One region of the Peribacillus sp. NPDC096540 genome, then DNA from elsewhere that is predicted to be linked to it. Evidence: riboswitches for the same ligand, from Rfam matches in the RefSeq annotation. Region 1 holds a riboswitch; each other region holds the start of a gene.

Region 1 (5,538 bases):
TGATATAGAAAAGAATAATTTGAGTTTTAAAAAGGAAATGCTGATAAGTGATCCTGAAAAAGAGTGTTTGATAAGAAAATGGGGCAATTTATTATATAATAATAGTGATAAAGGGAGGTAGGTCTGATGGTATATAATTCGGCAGCAGAACTGTGTGAAGGGTTTGAGGCAGTGTATCAGCCTATTCAAGTTCAGTTAACAATTGAGATTGTTGATAAGAGGTTTGGGCCTATAAAGGCGGAAGCAGAGATTGCCATCAAGCCTGTTGAGTCAAAGGGGTTTTTAGAGGTGCTTGTGGAGGATCTGGAATCGGAGCATATTTTTGCTGATGAAAATGGCAGCATATACGGAAGTTTTGGCATTGATCAGAGCATCCAAATTTATGATGAAGTTCTAGATATCATTCCGTTCGATGATCTAATCGGAAAAGAAAACTGGAAAGAGGCTGTCGATTCATTTATCACGGAAGAAAAGCTAAAAGGACAGCTGGAAAAGGCACTAAATAATTACCAATTCAGTGATATGAGTGGTAAATATAAATTCAGAAAAATATGTACGATTACGGAGCTCCAATTTTTGAAGTGAAAAAAAATAGAGAAGGTAAAAAGCCTTCTCTATTTTCATTATTCTTGGATCATATTAAAACTGTTTTGGTTAGCATAACAAGTCTTCTTTTCTTCGTATTCGGTCCCCTATCCATATCAGGTAAACCCTATACACTCCTTATTCTCGTCCTTTAACTAAGAACTTCTTCACATTATGTTTACATCAGATAAAAGGAAGTTCGACATTGGTTAAAAACATATTCCCATCAAATATCTATTATTAAAAAATCACTTTTTTGAATACGGTGGTAAGTATGCATGAAATCGCATCAGACTGTGAAATATGGTTCTATATTTTTCATCATTTGTTAGATATATTGAATGAAAGGTAATAAAAAAGCACAGGGGTCAGCCCCTGTGCGACGAAATTATTTATAAACCTTACTTGGGATTTTTACTGCAGGGCGGCCAAATGCATAAGGAGCCACTTCATATTCTTGGAATACGAGATAGATCCCCCCATTTGTATAATAGAACTGTGAATCCTTATTGACGGGAACATCGCTCTGCTTTTTAACATAATAACTATCTCTTTTCCTCATGTAGTCAAAAGCATATTTCTGCACCTTCGTATATTTCACTTTGGATGTGAGGATTTCACTGATTTTCACCTGTTTACCGGAGGACACTTTAAAATTATAGGATGTTGTGTATCCCATTCCATGAGCTCCACCGCTATAGGAGTAATCGTCAATGAGAATGCTTAGCTTTTCATCCTGGTTGAATTTCACTTTATACGAAATACTGTAACTATACTGGCAAGAGTATGGGGATTCTTTGCACCATTCCTCATTTTTATCTTTTTCCCTATCCTTTTTTGCTTGCAGATAAGAGGAATAGGCATCCTTGGCATGCTTAGTTAACACCTGATTAATTTTATCCTGAGCTGCTTTACTTTTAAGTCCTGATACTTGCGGATACGACAAGTCACTAATATTTTTATATTTTTTCTTGGTTATCTTCACATTGCTGAATTTTAAATATTTAGTAGATACATAGGCTTTTTTTCCATTGTACCGAATTTCCGACCAGCCGGATTTTGTTTTTGAATAAACGGTTACGGCTTTCCCTTTCTCCAACGATCCTACTTTTTTATAGCTGGTGCCGGGACCACTTCTAACAGATAAAGGGGAATTCTTCGTGTTCACCGTTGCGTTTTCTGTAGTGGCTGCGGAGACGGAGTCGATTTTTATCAGTAAAAAAGAGATGCATGTAAAAGTTAATGCGACAGCAAGGAAAATCTTAGTGAAATTCTTGGATAGCATTCAATTACCACCTTTGTATAATTTTTACATTACCTATTATATAAGTTGGTGGATCAAATAGAAAGTTAATTTTATAATTCAAAAGTTAAAGAGGAGAAAAAAATGAAAATTGGTTTAGTACGACACTTTAAGGTGGCACATGAATTCCCAACCGGAAAATATATGACGGCAGATGATATGAATCAATGGTTTAAGGATTATGATGCAGCAGATATTATTTATGGGACAACTTTATTGGACGATGAGGAATGGAAGAGATGTTATTGCAGCGATATGTCGAGAGCGGTGAAGACGGCTAAGCATATCTATCCTGGTGAGGTTAATCAGATGGAGGGACTTCGGGAAATACCATCTCCACCACTTAACGGGAAGGTTAAACTGCCATTCATACTTTGGGCCATTTGGATTCGCTGCTGCTCGGTGGTTAACAAGCAGACGAGAGCGGAGATTAAGATTGCTAAGAAACGGATCAATAAAGTATTGGATGGGCTTCTCGTAAAAGGAGAGCAGGATGTTTTGATTGTGAGTCATGCTGCTCTCATGGTATATATGAGAAAAGAGCTGATCCGACGGGGATTCACAGGTCCAAAGTTTAAGATTGCTAGTAATGGAAAGTTATATGTGTTCGAAAGATAATAAGGAAAAACACGCATGTCAACTTTTTTAGTTTTTATGAGTAAATAGGGTAAGCATTTTGATCTTTCAAAGAAAGATGAAGGCATTTTACCGATAATTATTCTTTTTCTAATGGTTGTGGTTTATTATTGTAATAGTGTAATTTTTTCGAATTCAATGGTAGGAAAAGAGGGGGAGCATTTTGGTAAAGGCAGTTTTTTTTGATTTAGATGATACGTTACTTTGGGATCAGAAGAGTGTGAAAGAGGCTTTTATAGCGACTTGCGAAGTGGCTAAGGAGAAATATGGTTTGAATGTGGATGAGTTTGAGGAAGCGGTACGGAAAGAAGCACGTGAGCTTTATTCTTCTTATGATACATATGAATTTACGCAAATGATCGGTATTAACCCTTTTGAAGGACTTTGGGGGGATTTTCGAGATGATCATAATGAATTCCGTAAGATGGCCGAGATTGTACCGGCTTATCGGAAAGAGGCCTGGACAAGAGGCTTGAAGGCATTAGGAATTGATGACCCGGCATTTGGTCTTGAGCTAGCAGAACGTTTCCCTGCTGAGAGACGGAAAAAACCATTTATTTATGAAGAATCATTCCGTGTGTTAGATGAGTTAAAAGGGAAATACAAATTGTTATTACTGACGAATGGTTCGCCTGAGCTTCAAAATACTAAGCTTGAAATCACGCCTGAATTAGTTCCTTATTTCGATCAAATCGTTATTTCCGGCGCGTTTGGACGTGGGAAACCGGATGCTTCTATTTTTGAGCATGCATTAGAAATCATGGAGCTTGATAAGGATGAAGTATTAATGGTCGGCGATAATTTAATGACGGATATCCTTGGTGCATCACGTACGGGCATTAAATCGGTTTGGATAAACCGTCATGATAAGGAACGGAATGAAGTCATCCCTAATTATGAAATCACGCATTTAGAGGAGCTTTTTCCTATCCTTGAGAGTCTGAAAAAATAACGGATATATCCCCTTCAGGTAGTAAGTTCAAAAAACTTAACTTGGAGGGGATTTTATTTAATTCAAAACATGGCATGAAAATAATAGGTCTTTGAAATTATTTACAAGTTAAAATGGATGGTATATAGTTACCTTGTAATAATTAATACTATTCAGACTAGGGGTGTCCAATAAAAGTTGGGCTGAGAGAGAAGCGCGTTAAAGCTTCTTAACCCTCAGGACCTGATCTGGTTCATACCAGCGTGGGGAAGTTAGAATCTACTATTCAATGACATTTAATTTGGTCATATCTGTAGTCATACTAACTTTAGCCAGGTCTTAAATATGAGACCTGGCTTTTTCGTGCGAAAATGGATTGGATTTTGTCCTTTTTAAACTAACTTAAAAAGGAGAAATGAAATCATGAGTAATTCAGTAAATGACATGAACGTTTCAATTATGTCCAATTTTGCAGGAAGTAAAAAAGTTTATGTAGAGGGGTCTAGACCGGATATAAAAGTTCCAATGCGTGAAATTCAACTGAGTCCAACAACAGGAGCATTTGGTGAAGAGGAAAATTTACCTCTACGCGTTTATGATACTAGCGGTTTCTATACAGATTCTGAGTATTCTATTGATATTCGTAAAGGTCTTGACCCTATTAGACGCAACTGGGTTCTTGACCGGGAGGACGTTGAAGAGTATGTGGGTCGTGAAATAAAACCCGAAGATAATGGTTATAAAAAAGTTGATTCTCATTCCAAAGCAGAAGTTTTTCCGGGATTGAAACGCAAACCCTTGCGTGCAAAAACAGAGAGGAACATAACCCAACTTCATTATGCTCGTAAAGGTATCATTACCCCAGAAATGGAGTTTATATCAATTAGAGAAAGTGTTTCAGCTGAGTTTGTACGAGATGAAGTAGCTAGCGGTCGGGCCATTATACCGGCTAATATTAACCACCCTGAAAGTGAACCAATGATAATCGGCCGTAATTTTCATGTGAAAATAAATGCGAATATTGGTAATTCTGCTGTTAGCTCATCCATCGAAAACGAAGTAGAAAAAATGACTTGGGCCACACGCTGGGGAGCCGATAACATCATGGATCTTTCTACAGGGAAGAATATACACACAACCCGTGAATGGATTATTAGAAATTCTCCTGTACCAGTTGGAACGGTACCGATTTATCAAGCACTTGAAAAAGTAGATGGAGTTGCTGAAAATTTAACCTGGGAAGTTTTTCGGGATACTTTAATTGAGCAGGCTGAACAAGGTGTTGACTACTTTACCATACATGCAGGCGTTCTTCTGCGTTATATCCCATTAACAGCAAAGCGGATGACAGGAATAGTTTCCCGTGGGGGTTCTATCATGGCTCAATGGTGTCTGGCTCACCATGAAGAAAGCTTCCTCTATACTCATTTTGAAGAAATCTGTGAAATCATGAAAACATATGATGTATCTTTCTCATTAGGGGATGGACTTCGTCCTGGATCTATTGCTGATGCAAACGATGAGGCACAATTTGCGGAATTGGAAACACTGGGTGAACTAACAAAGATTGCTTGGAAACATGATGTACAAGTTATGGTTGAGGGACCCGGTCACGTTCCAATGCATTTGATTAAAGAAAATATGGATAAGCAAATGGAAGTTTGTCAAGAAGCACCGTTCTATACACTGGGACCCCTGACAACTGATATAGCTCCTGGCTACGATCATATTACTTCTGCGATTGGGGCTGCCATGATTGGCTGGTTTGGAACTGCAATGCTATGTTATGTAACACCGAAAGAGCACCTTGGACTTCCAAATAAAGAGGATGTTCGAGTAGGGGTTATTACGTATAAAATTGCAGCACATGCTGCTGACTTAGCAAAAGGCCATCCTAATGCTCAAAAACGAGATGATGCCCTTTCAAAAGCTAGATTCGAATTTCGTTGGAGAGATCAGTTTAATCTATCTCTGGATCCTGAAAGAGCCGTTGAATATCACGACGAAACTCTACCGGCTGAGGGTGCCAAAACAGCTCACTTTTGTTCAATGTGCGGTCCTAAATTCTGCAGCATGAGAATCT
Region 2 (5,538 bases), on a different contig from region 1:
CACTCGCATTTCCGCGGATGATTTGGAAGGTAACTTTCTTCAGGAGCTCTGCCACTTGTTCTGTACGATAGGAAGTGGCACCAACTCCCACTGGGTCCAAAATAACTGGGATATTCAGGGAATTCGCCGTCTTACCGGCAATCTCCATTGCTTCCAATGCTTTTTCATCAATCGTACCGAAGTTTAGGACCAGAGCATCAGCTAATTTGACCATATCCTCGACTTCTCTTGGACTAGATGTCATTACAGGTGAACCACCGATGGCAAGAGTGGCATTGGCACAGTCATTGACCGTAACAAAGTTAGTGATTTGGTGAACGAGCGGTTTACTTTCTCTTACCTGAAAGAATAAGTCTGATACGGAAACATTCATATTAAATCACTCCTTTCTTCTTTTGAAAATGAATAAAAATGATGGACGGGTCCGTGCCCCTTACCGAGTGAAAAGCTATTTCGTATGGCTTCAGAAATATATGTCTTGGCTTGTTCAATGGACTGTCCTAAAGGAAGTCCGTTTGCCAGATTGGATGTAATGGCGGATGACAGAGTACAGCCTGTCCCATGGGTGTTTTTTGTATGAATGCGTTCTCCTTTAATCCAGAAAAAGTCGGTTCCGTCATAAAAAAGATCATTTGGATTCCCTGCTGAATGGCCTCCTTTAAGTAAAACCGCTTTTGCGCCAAGTGCTTTAATTGATATACAAGCCTCGTAAAAATCTTGCTTCGTTCGAATCGACAAGCTAGTAAGGACTTCGGCTTCGGGTACATTCGGAGTTACAAGTGTTGCAAGCGGAAGCAATTCTGTTTTTAAGGCAGAGATAGCTCTTTCATCGAGCAAATGATGGCCGCTTTTGGAAATCATCACAGGATCAAGGATAACGATGGCGGGTAAGAAGGTTTTAAGAGACGCAGCGACTGTTTCAACTATATCTTTTGATCCAAGCATACCTATTTTTACTGCATCGACGTGTATATCTTCAAAGATAGCTGCAATTTGATCCGTGATAATAGCTGTATCGATAGCCTGTACTGAACGGACCTCCATTGTATTTTGTGCCGTTACAGCTGTTATGACAGACATACCAAAAACCCCATGTGCAGAAAATGTTTTTAAATCGGCTTGTATTCCCGCACCGCCCCCAGAGTCAGAGCCTGCGATGGTTAGAGCTGTTTTCATAAAAAAACCCCTTTATATAATGATTTTTCAAAAGTGTTTTTAATAATATGAATGCTAGAGTAGCACCCACAAACGAACTAAGTAGAAAAGCCGGTAAAAAACCGAAAAGAGCTGCTTTTTCCCCTAAAAATAGTACAGCGAGTGGGTAACAGGCAAGAGATCCTAGAATACCGGTCCCAAAAACTTCTCCTAAGCAAGCGAATTCCATGCTTTTCGTTCTGCGATAGAGAACGGCAGCCAAAAGGGCTCCAATCATGCTGCCAGGAAAGGCAAATATAGAACCGGTACCTACCATGTTTCTAATGATGGAAATTAAAAAAGCCTGTGTTACCGCATATGCTGGCCCCAATAAAACGGCTGTCATGACATTTGCCAGATGCTGAATAGGAAAGATTTTTGCAAATCCGGCCGGGATGAAAATAAATGAACTGGTTAGAGTCGTAATAGCCGCGATCATTGCAGTCAGCGTCATTTTCTTGATTGGATTCATCATCATGCCAACACCCTACAGTGGCCAATCATGCTCATTTTGAACCATATCCCAGAATAAATATTCATAACGGGAAGTCACCAAAAAATGCTTCTCTAATCTAAGAAGTTCTTTTTCAGGCATTCCTTCAGATAACTCTTCTAGCAATGCAATCAGCCACTTGTGAGCTTCACCAAATTCAGGAGATGAATATGATCTAATCCAATCAGCATAGCGATTGTTTTCCAATGCTTCACCATTTTGTTCTTTTAATAGCAAACCGATCTCATAATAATCCCAAGCGCATGGAAGGAGGCAGGCGATTAGGTCGGCCAAAGTCCCATGCTGAGCTGCATTTAGCATGTAACCCGTATAGGCTAGGGTGGTCGGAGTAGGTTCTGTATTTTCCAATTCCATTGAGCTGATTCCGAATTCCAAAGCATAATTCCGATGGATATCCATTTCTACTTGAAGGGTTTCATTCAAAATACTTGCAAACTTAGCCATTATTTCGAGATTATGAGCTTTGATGACTCCTAAAGCAAAGAGTTTGGAATAATCCATAAGGTAGATATAGTCCTGCTTTAGGTAATAGGCAAATTTCTTTTCTGAAAGCGTCCCATCTCCAATAGCCTGAACAAAGGGATGTGTATGGTTCCTTTTCCAGATTCCTTTTGCACGTTCATGAAGTCTATCACTGAAGGTTTCTAATTTGGTATTCTCCATGGTTCATCCTCCTTGAAATTTAAAATTTACTAAAATTGTAAAGTGTGCATACACTATCTGATCAATAAAAAAACCGCTCTCTGAAGGAAAGCGGCTGTTACCGAGGAAGAAGCAAATTCCTTCTTACAGCCTGCTTCCCTCCGCTGGTACGACCAGATCAGGTGCAAAGGGTTTAATTCTCAGCAAAAGAGCTCCCCTAGCAGTCTAAGTATTCATTTTTTCATCTAAAAAAAAACCGCTCCTGAAAAACGGAACGGGTAGATGGATAAAGTCATGTGTTTAAAGACGATATCGTCCACTTTCCTCCGCCGGTATGATCCAGTTCAGGTTCAAAGGGTCCGGAACAAATTCCATCTCAGTCTAAAAAAAGACTCCCCTAGTGGTGTTAATGTATGTAATTACTGACATCATATCAGAAAGCCAGGAAATTGCAACCCGAATTTGAATGGGGCACCTATCAAAAGAAGGGGGAACCGGGTAATTGACTTTTGAAGAATATTGGGATAAAATCATTTCTACATCTTTTATATATTGAATTCTTATCCAGAGAGGTGGAGGGACTTGGCCCAAAGAAACCTCGGCAGCAGACCCATTTTGGGAACTGTGCCACATCCAACAAGCATACGCTTGGAAGATAAGAAGAGCCGAACGGACTACTGTAAGCCTCTTCTTGAATTAGAAGTGGCTTTTATTTTTGTGAAATAACGTTTAGTGACATAATAGAAAAGGTAAATATAAATTGGTGGAAATGAAATCTATTACTGCAATTTAGCTCATATTAAATTGAGCTCATGAAGACAAGGGAAGGAGCCATTTACATGGCAGAATTATTTAAGAGAATTGAACAAAGGAAGGCATTGTTGATTGAAGAGTTATTGGCGAATGGAGTTTATAAAACCTCTGATGAAAGACATCTATATGATGTTCCATTAAAAGTGCTTGAAGATGAATATAAGATTGTAATTAATAGACCTAATATCGAGTCTCCTTCAGAGTGGATGACATAGTAAGAGTTCTTAGAATACTTTACTATCTTAAAATATTAATTAATCTGATCAATATTATTAAAGCATTCGCAGGGTATATGAGTGAATGCTTTTTTATTTTTGTCTAGAATCAATATGTCACAAAAAAGACACAAACAGGAAGTGAAATAGGCTTTTTGTCACATTTACCTTGTGTAATAACATATTTTAATTCCCATATATGGTTGATTTTAACTACTAATTTCATTATCATAAAAGGTGTAAGAAAATTGAATAAATAGGAAGTGACTATAGATGCCCCCACAGATAACCGTAGAAAGAATAGAAGAAAAGAGACGGGAAATGATTAAATTGGCAGCAGATTATGGTTTTACAAGCCTTCTAACTGTTCAAGCAAGTCAAGAATTGGATTCGCTGTTAAATGCTATAACAAATAAAAGAAAATCAGAATATTTTTCGTTTAAGAAAGTTCATAGTGATTATTAAATTTCGTCATTGACTTTAAAATAGATTCCTTCATTTAAACTAAAAAAGGCTACTGCTGAATGAAGGCAATAGCTTTTAAGTAATGAAATTCAAATATTAATTATTAATACGCTTACCAAGGATGACTAAATCCCGTTCAATACCATCAAGCTCGGCAACTTGAGGTAAATGCGCCCATTCTTCAAAACCAAATTTAGAAAAAAGTCTTAGGCTCGGTGTATTGTGAGCAAATATAAAACCAAGTAGTGTCTTAACACCTAATTTTGGACTCACTTCAATTGCCTTTTGAATCGAAATTTGTCCGATTCCTTTTCCCCGGAAATAATCATCAATATATATGGAGATCTCGGCAGTAGAATCATAGGCTGGCCTACCATAGAAAGATTGAAAACTCATCCATCCAGCTGTTTTTCCTTCGAATGTAATAATATATAGCGGTCGTCTTTCAGAATGATGTTCCTCAAACCATTTAAGCCTTGATTGCACTGAAACAGGTTCTGTATCTGCAGTGACCATCCTTGAAGCAATAGTCGAATTATATATTTCGACTATTCTTGGTAAATCTGTTAGTTCTGCTTCCCTAAACTCTATATACTCATCCATCATTTTAACTCCTATCCTTTTTATGTATACAATCTCCAGAAACATGGGATTCTTATTACCCTATTTATGAATAAAAGGAGGTTGACGAAAACCCGTTTCATTGAATGTTTTTATTGTATCATACACTTTTTTCAGTTTTTCTGACAATTCATTTTTTTCATGTTAAGTATATTCTTTTTTGGGGTAATTAAAAGATAAAAAACTTCATAGTAAATACAAAAGGAGAAACAAATGAAAAAAATAGTAGGTTTATCTGTAATTGTACTAGTAATTTGTTTTGTTGCATCTATGTTTCAGGCTTCAGAGTCGAAAGATGAGCAAGATGTGATGGCTTTTGGAGATTCGTTAACCTATGGAAAAGGTGATAAGGATGGGGGAGGTTATGTAGAAGGTCTGGAGGATGAATTGAATAACCCTGATTCTGAGCAAAAAGTCCGTTTTTGGAATTACGGTATTAAAGGCCAGGAAACAGAGGGTGTCATTGATCAGCTTGAAGATAATCGAATTAAAACGAAACTGGACAAAGCAGACACGTTTATCGTATATATTGGAACAAACGACTTGATTAACAGTAATGGAGGTAACTTGAAAAAAATAAGTGATCAAAAAATAAATGATGGTAAACGAGAGTATATCGACCATCTACATAAGATCCTTTCTACATTATTAAAGAAAAACAAAAAAGCGGATATACTTGTAGTTGGGCTGTATAATCCAAAAAAAGATGATCAAAGGCTTGAAAAGCACATTCATGATTATAACCAATCAGTAAAGGAAGTAGTAGAAGAGGATAAAAGAATGATATTTATCCCTACTAATGATCTGTTTGAAAATAAAAAGAAAAAAGAGTATTTCAGTGATAAAATTCATCCAAATGAAAAAGGGTATCAGCTCATTACCAATCGGATTTTAGATAGTTATAATTTTAAATAAATTCAAAAAAAGTGCACAGAAGCAATATTTCTGTACACATGGCTTATTATATATAAATCGGACCCTGTTTCTTTAGGCAGTTGTATAGTTGTTACGTTATGGCCTTCAATTGAGGGAATTGCAAGTCATGAAGCTGCCTATATCTGCCGTTACTTGTCA
Region 3 (5,538 bases), on a different contig from region 1:
AAAGTTTTACAAAAGCACATCTTTTAGCCTTTTTATTCATTTGGTCTGCCTTAGTGGTTTATACGCTTTCCATTACAAAATGGGGTAAGGCAGGGGCCCGTAGGTTTAAAGAAAAAAGAAATTTTGGTGCATAAATAGAAAAAAACGCTTGGGGAAATCCATCTCCCAAGCGTTTTTTTTATAGTGATACTCATCAGTGAAGGTCGAGTTTCAAAAGCTATTAAATGGAGATTCAAAATCTATATCTTCAATATGAAAATTCTATTTTTCTTTAAAGAGAAACTGTTAATGCTACGAAAGATAAGTTATCGAGCCTATTTCAGAAACAATCATATTCGATAGGCACTCAGATACGGGGTTATTACGGAGGGTATTTTGCTTGAATTGTTTATAGTGGGAACTATTTATTCGTATAATATGCTGTGTTAGGAACGCTGATATGCTGGCATTCCCTTTTCTATTGCTATTTAATTCATTGATGATTCCTTGTTGATCTGTAATCCCAATCCCATGGCCATAAAAGAGGTTTTCTTCAAGGAATATCGCATTTTCCCCTTGCCATTCTGGAGTGGCAGGGTCGTAATCTGGGTTTTTGAAGTAAACACAGTCGCCTGGTACATAATCTGTCCCTTCATGTATTCTAATAATCAGATTCTGCGGATAGTGCCAGTCATAAAGAGTAAGGCCTGAAAAAAGACGGTCAAAATTCTTAGGACCAGCCGAATCTAAAATAGCTTTTAAAAAAACAATGACTATCGCTGTCGCGCATTCGAAAGCGTAAAGACTTCCGTTTATGAAAATATCTTCAAGTGCTACATGAGGGGGTACCCTTTGCTTAAGTTCGAAGGCCCCATCTTTTGTAAGTCGCCAATATTGTTCATTGCATACAGAATCCTCGAGTGATGTAAATTCAGGATTACTCTTATCTAACGAAACGGCAGCTTGAATGACTTGCAGCCTCATCTCTAGATCAAATTTAAGATCTTCCATTGTCTTATATACAAAAATATTAGGATATCTCCACATTAAATGGAGAATTTCTAATGCTTTTTCAGATAATATACCTGGTTGGATTTGACTGACATCTAACCATTTTTGATTAATTTTTATCATAATCATATCCACCTCTTGGTCACAAAATTAAATGATTAATACAAGTAGGTCAAGAACTAGCTACAGTGTAATAATTATTATATGAGTTGTTGAACAATACTGATCAAATTAATTCCTATTACTGAGGATGATCAGAATGGCCAATCGTTAGAAGAAGCAAATTAGTATTCCCTTTTCTGTATGAATTGATATAATGAGAGAGAAAAGTTCATATGTGCAAGAAATGTAGGGGGGCCGGTATTGCTGGCTGAGATTGTGTCCTTTAGATGCTGACTCTTTGAACCTGATCTGGATGATGCCAGCGGAGGGAACATATTATGACTGACTTTCTGTTTTGTATGTTAACGTCCGAATTCATCCTCGGGCGTTTTTTTGTTTTTTTTATCTGTTATTTGGATGTGGCCTGGCGCCCAATATAGTTTCGGCATATGGATCTTATATAAAGTGTAGGAGGAAAAAATAGTGAAAATAGTGAATAAATTTTTACCACTGTTAACTTTGTTCTTCCTTTTAGCTGGATGTGGCACTACTGAAAAGGAAGAATCAGCTAAAAATGAAGACAATAAAGAATTAAAAAAGGTTTCGGTTGTACTCGATTGGACACCTAATACAAACCATACAGGATTGTATGTAGCGAAGGAAAAAGGGTATTTTAAAGAACAAGGCCTGGATGTAGAAATTATCATGCCAGGTGAAGCGGGAGCTGATAAGCTTGTGGCTTCAGGGAAATCAGAATTTGGCGTGAGCTACCAGGAGGGCATTACACAGGCCCGCGTGCAAGGTGTGCCGATTGTTTCGCTAGCTGCTGTCATCCAGCATAATACCTCTGGATTCGCTTCTCCTGTGGCTAAAAATATTAAAACACCTAAGGATTTTGAAGGGAAAACGTATGGTGGCTGGGGGTCTCCAGTTGAAAAGGCCATCATCGAATCTCTCATGAAAAAAGAAAATGCGGATGTAAATAAAGTGGAAATAGTAAATACAGGCGACTCGGATTTTTTCACTTCAGTGAAAAGAGATATTGATTTCGCTTGGATTTATTATGGGTGGACAGGCGTTGAGGCTGAATTGCGAAATGAAAAGGTGAATATGGTTTACTTAACCGATTACTCAGATAAGCTCGATTACTATACACCTGTTTTGACCACAAATGAAAAGATGATTAAAGAGGATCCCGATACGGTTAAAGCATTCGTTGAGGCAGCTTCGAAAGGGTACCAGTTCGCTATTAAGAATCCGGATGATGCAGCAGACATTTTAATCAAGGCTGCACCAGATCTAGATACAAAGCTAGTAAAGAAAAGCCAGAAGTGGCTTGCATCTAAGTATCAGGATGATGCTCCGCGATGGGGTGAACAAAAGCTTGAAATTTGGAAGAATTATAGTGAGTGGATGACTGAAAATAATCTTCTTGAAGGTGATTTCGATCCGGAGAAAGCATTTACCAATGAATTTTTACCAAAATAGGAGGAACTACAATGGCAAACTCATTAATTAGTATACAAATTATTCCTAAAGGGGAAAATGTCATCCCTTTAGTCGATGAAGCGATTAAAATCATAGATGAATCAGGTGTCAAGTACGAGGTGCACCCTCTTGAAACAACAATGGAAGGTGAGCTTTCGGAGCTTCTGGCGGTTATAGAAAAAATGAATGTGAGAATGATTGAAATAGGTTCGCCGAACGTCATATCCCAAGTGAAAATATTGTATCAGCCTAGCGGGATCACGATGGATACGTTAACGGAGAAATATCGGCCATGAGCGGAAGAAAGATTTGGAAGAAGGGGGCTCCCTTCTTTCTTTTATTATTGTTGCTAATAGTATGGGAGTTAGCAACAGGCTTATTAAAGGTTGAAAAATGGCTACTCCCTGCTCCATCTGCCATTTTTATCGAAGGAATAGAGTCGTTTCACAGCCTTTTTGGACACCTTATATCAACTACTAACCTTGCATTATCGGGTTTTTTTATTGGAAGCTGTATTGGCTTAGTAATTGCGGCTCTCTTACACCTTTTTCCTGGTGTGAAAGATGCTGTTTATCCGCTTCTCATACTATCACAAAATATTCCTATCATCGTTTTGGCACCGCTTCTAGTGATTTGGTTTGGCTTTGGTATGCTGCCTAAGTTGATAGTGATTTCTCTCGTATGTTTTTTTCCGCTTGCTGTTGCTTCATTGGACGGTTTTCGCCAGACTCCATATGAACTTAAGCATTATTTCAAGATGATGGGAGCGGGGAAAATGCAACTTTTTTGGAAGCTGGAACTTCCTCACTCGATTCCGTTCATTTTCTCTGGCCTGAAAATTTCGGCCACATACAGTGTAATGGGCGCGGTTATTTCGGAATGGCTTGGGGCTAAATCGGGGATAGGTGTTTACATGACGCTCGCATCCTCTTCATTTAGGACAGATCGGGTGTTTGTTGCCATTTTTATCATTATGGGACTGAGCCTTCTCTTTTTTGGAATCATTACCTTACTTGAAAAATACTTTGTTTCATGGAAGAGAAAGGAGGGTGAAAAGGATGAAGCTGCAAATTAAAGATGTCTCTATTTCTTTCGATGGTAAACAGAATATTTTAGAGAATATAAATTTCCATGTGGATGATGGAGAGTTTGTAACAATCCTTGGGCCATCTGGTAGCGGTAAAAGTACATTGTTCCACTTAATCGGGGGCATTTTGAAGCCGCATCAAGGCATCATTTCACTGGACAGTAAAAAAATAAATGGCTTAAAGGGTCATATCAGTTATATGCCTCAGCAGCCATCCCTTTTACCTTGGAGAACGGTATTAGAAAATGTTTTGCTTGGAAGCGAGCTTGCGGGTGTTAAAGACAAAGAGATGGCAAAGGCTCTATTGATGAAAGCCGGATTAGAAGAGTACGAGAAAGCATATCCGCACGAATTATCTGGCGGCATGAAGCAAAGAGCTGCGTTTATTCGAAGTATATTAAGCCCACAGGAATTGATGTGCCTTGACGAACCTTTTTCTGCCTTGGATGAACTGACAAGATTGCAAATGCAAAAATGGCTGATGTCTGTTTGGGAAGAAAATCGGAGGTCGGTGCTTTTTGTTACGCATAGCATTGATGAAGCGGTATTTCTTTCCGATAGAATATATGTGTTATCAGCAAAACCAGCAACTGTCATCAAAGAAATTGTAGTTCCATTTCCAAGGCCAAGAAGTGAGGAACAGCTTCTTAGTGATGAATTTTTCAAATTGAAGAGAGAATTATATGCCGCACTAAAGCCAACTTTTACTACTTAATTCAGGAGGGGATATAAAATGAAAATCATCGACAGCCATATCCATTTGGATAAGTATGATGAAAGTAAGCAGATGCAGATTCTCTCTGATATGGAAAAGGAACATGTGGAATCCTTGCTAACTGTTTCCATGAATTTGACCTCTTCCATAAAAAATTATCAGCTTTCCATCAAAGATTCACGTATTAAGCCTGCCTTTGGTTTTCATCCTGAGCAGTCCCTCCCGAGTGAAGAAGAAGTGACTGATTTATTGAATTGGATGCGGGAACATAGGGACAATATGTTTGCAGTAGGTGAGGTAGGGCTGCCATATTACTTAAGGCAAGAAAATCCCAGTATTGATACGTCAAAGTACATAGAGATACTTGAGAGATTCCTTGCTTTTGCGAAAGAGTTTGAAAAACCAGTCGTTCTTCATGCGGTTTATGATGATGCGCCTATTGTTTGTGACCTATTAGAGAAAAATCAAATTACAAAGGTCCATTTTCATTGGTTTAAAGGTGATATCAAGACAGTAGAAAGAATGGTAAAAAACGGGTACCACATTTCCATCACACCTGATGTTTGTTACGAAGAAGAAATACAGGAGTTAGTTTCGATTTATCCGCTTAAGCTGATGATGATTGAAACAGATGGCCCATGGCTGTTTGAAAAAATTTTTGAAGCAAAATGGACGCATCCAGGCATGATGCATTACAGCGCGTGTCAAATTGCTTCAATTAAAAACTTACCAATTGAGTTTGTGTATGAAACCCTTTATCGGAATACGAAAGATTTTTATAATATATAGGTACCAGCATCTTGAATAATTTGGATAATTTATAAAAAGGTCCGTTTTACTTTTTCCCAAAAGGAGTTGTCTTTCAGCTTAACGGTTTTGATGACTTTACCGCTTAATCGGACCTTGACTTTTTCGACATAGCTAATGCTCAAGGCTTCATTGTCCAAGCCGATGATTGGATAGCTTGGCCCGTTTTGTTCAAGGTGAACAGTCAATGTTTTATCGCTGCTTAGGATGAATGAAGAACCCAAGGTCCGATAGGTATTGTTATTGATTGAAGCTAGCTCGCTTACCTGAAAGCATGGGAGAAGTGGGTCCACAATGGCCCCATTGACCGATTTATTATAGGCGGTACTACCGGTCGGTGTTGCTATAA

The links. Region 1 has a riboswitch for thiamine pyrophosphate ahead of thiC (phosphomethylpyrimidine synthase ThiC). Riboswitches for the same ligand answer to the same signal wherever they lie in the genome.
Region 2: another riboswitch for thiamine pyrophosphate. It lies ahead of tenA (thiaminase II); the one in region 1 lies ahead of thiC (phosphomethylpyrimidine synthase ThiC).
Region 3: another riboswitch for thiamine pyrophosphate. It lies ahead of ACQKMR_RS07855 (ABC transporter substrate-binding protein); the one in region 1 lies ahead of thiC (phosphomethylpyrimidine synthase ThiC).

What each region holds. Positions count from the first base shown of each region.
Region 1 covers NZ_JBNNTG010000049.1:5,534-11,071, reverse strand. The annotation lists gene ACQKMR_RS25560 (hypothetical protein) at 127-585, shown strand; gene ACQKMR_RS25555 (PdaC/SigV domain-containing protein) at 974-1,870, opposite strand; gene ACQKMR_RS25550 (histidine phosphatase family protein) at 1,973-2,506, shown strand; gene ACQKMR_RS25545 (HAD family hydrolase) at 2,688-3,476, shown strand; TPP riboswitch at 3,626-3,742, shown strand; gene thiC (phosphomethylpyrimidine synthase ThiC) at 3,876-5,538, shown strand, end outside.
Region 2 covers NZ_JBNNTG010000002.1:201,035-206,572, forward strand. The annotation lists gene thiM (hydroxyethylthiazole kinase) at 1-373, opposite strand, end outside; gene thiD (bifunctional hydroxymethylpyrimidine kinase/phosphomethylpyrimidine kinase) at 370-1,176, opposite strand; gene thiW (energy coupling factor transporter S component ThiW) at 1,145-1,666, opposite strand; gene tenA (thiaminase II) at 1,682-2,371, opposite strand; TPP riboswitch at 2,490-2,579, opposite strand; TPP riboswitch at 2,655-2,759, opposite strand; SAM riboswitch class I at 2,908-3,012, shown strand; gene ACQKMR_RS03055 (Fur-regulated basic protein FbpA) at 3,190-3,378, shown strand; gene ACQKMR_RS03060 (Spo0E family sporulation regulatory protein-aspartic acid phosphatase) at 3,652-3,843, shown strand; gene ACQKMR_RS03065 (N-acetyltransferase family protein) at 3,940-4,446, opposite strand; gene ACQKMR_RS03070 (GDSL-type esterase/lipase family protein) at 4,678-5,379, shown strand; gene ACQKMR_RS03075 (ABC transporter ATP-binding protein) at 5,471-5,538, opposite strand, start outside.
Region 3 covers NZ_JBNNTG010000005.1:224,188-229,725, forward strand. The annotation lists gene rarD (EamA family transporter RarD) at 1-134, shown strand, start outside; gene ACQKMR_RS07850 (protein-glutamine gamma-glutamyltransferase) at 292-1,113, opposite strand; TPP riboswitch at 1,331-1,440, shown strand; gene ACQKMR_RS07855 (ABC transporter substrate-binding protein) at 1,585-2,580, shown strand; gene ACQKMR_RS07860 (thiamine-binding protein) at 2,592-2,876, shown strand; gene ACQKMR_RS07865 (ABC transporter permease) at 2,873-3,655, shown strand; gene ACQKMR_RS07870 (ABC transporter ATP-binding protein) at 3,639-4,382, shown strand; gene ACQKMR_RS07875 (TatD family hydrolase) at 4,401-5,171, shown strand; gene ACQKMR_RS07880 (NAD kinase) at 5,201-5,538, opposite strand, start outside.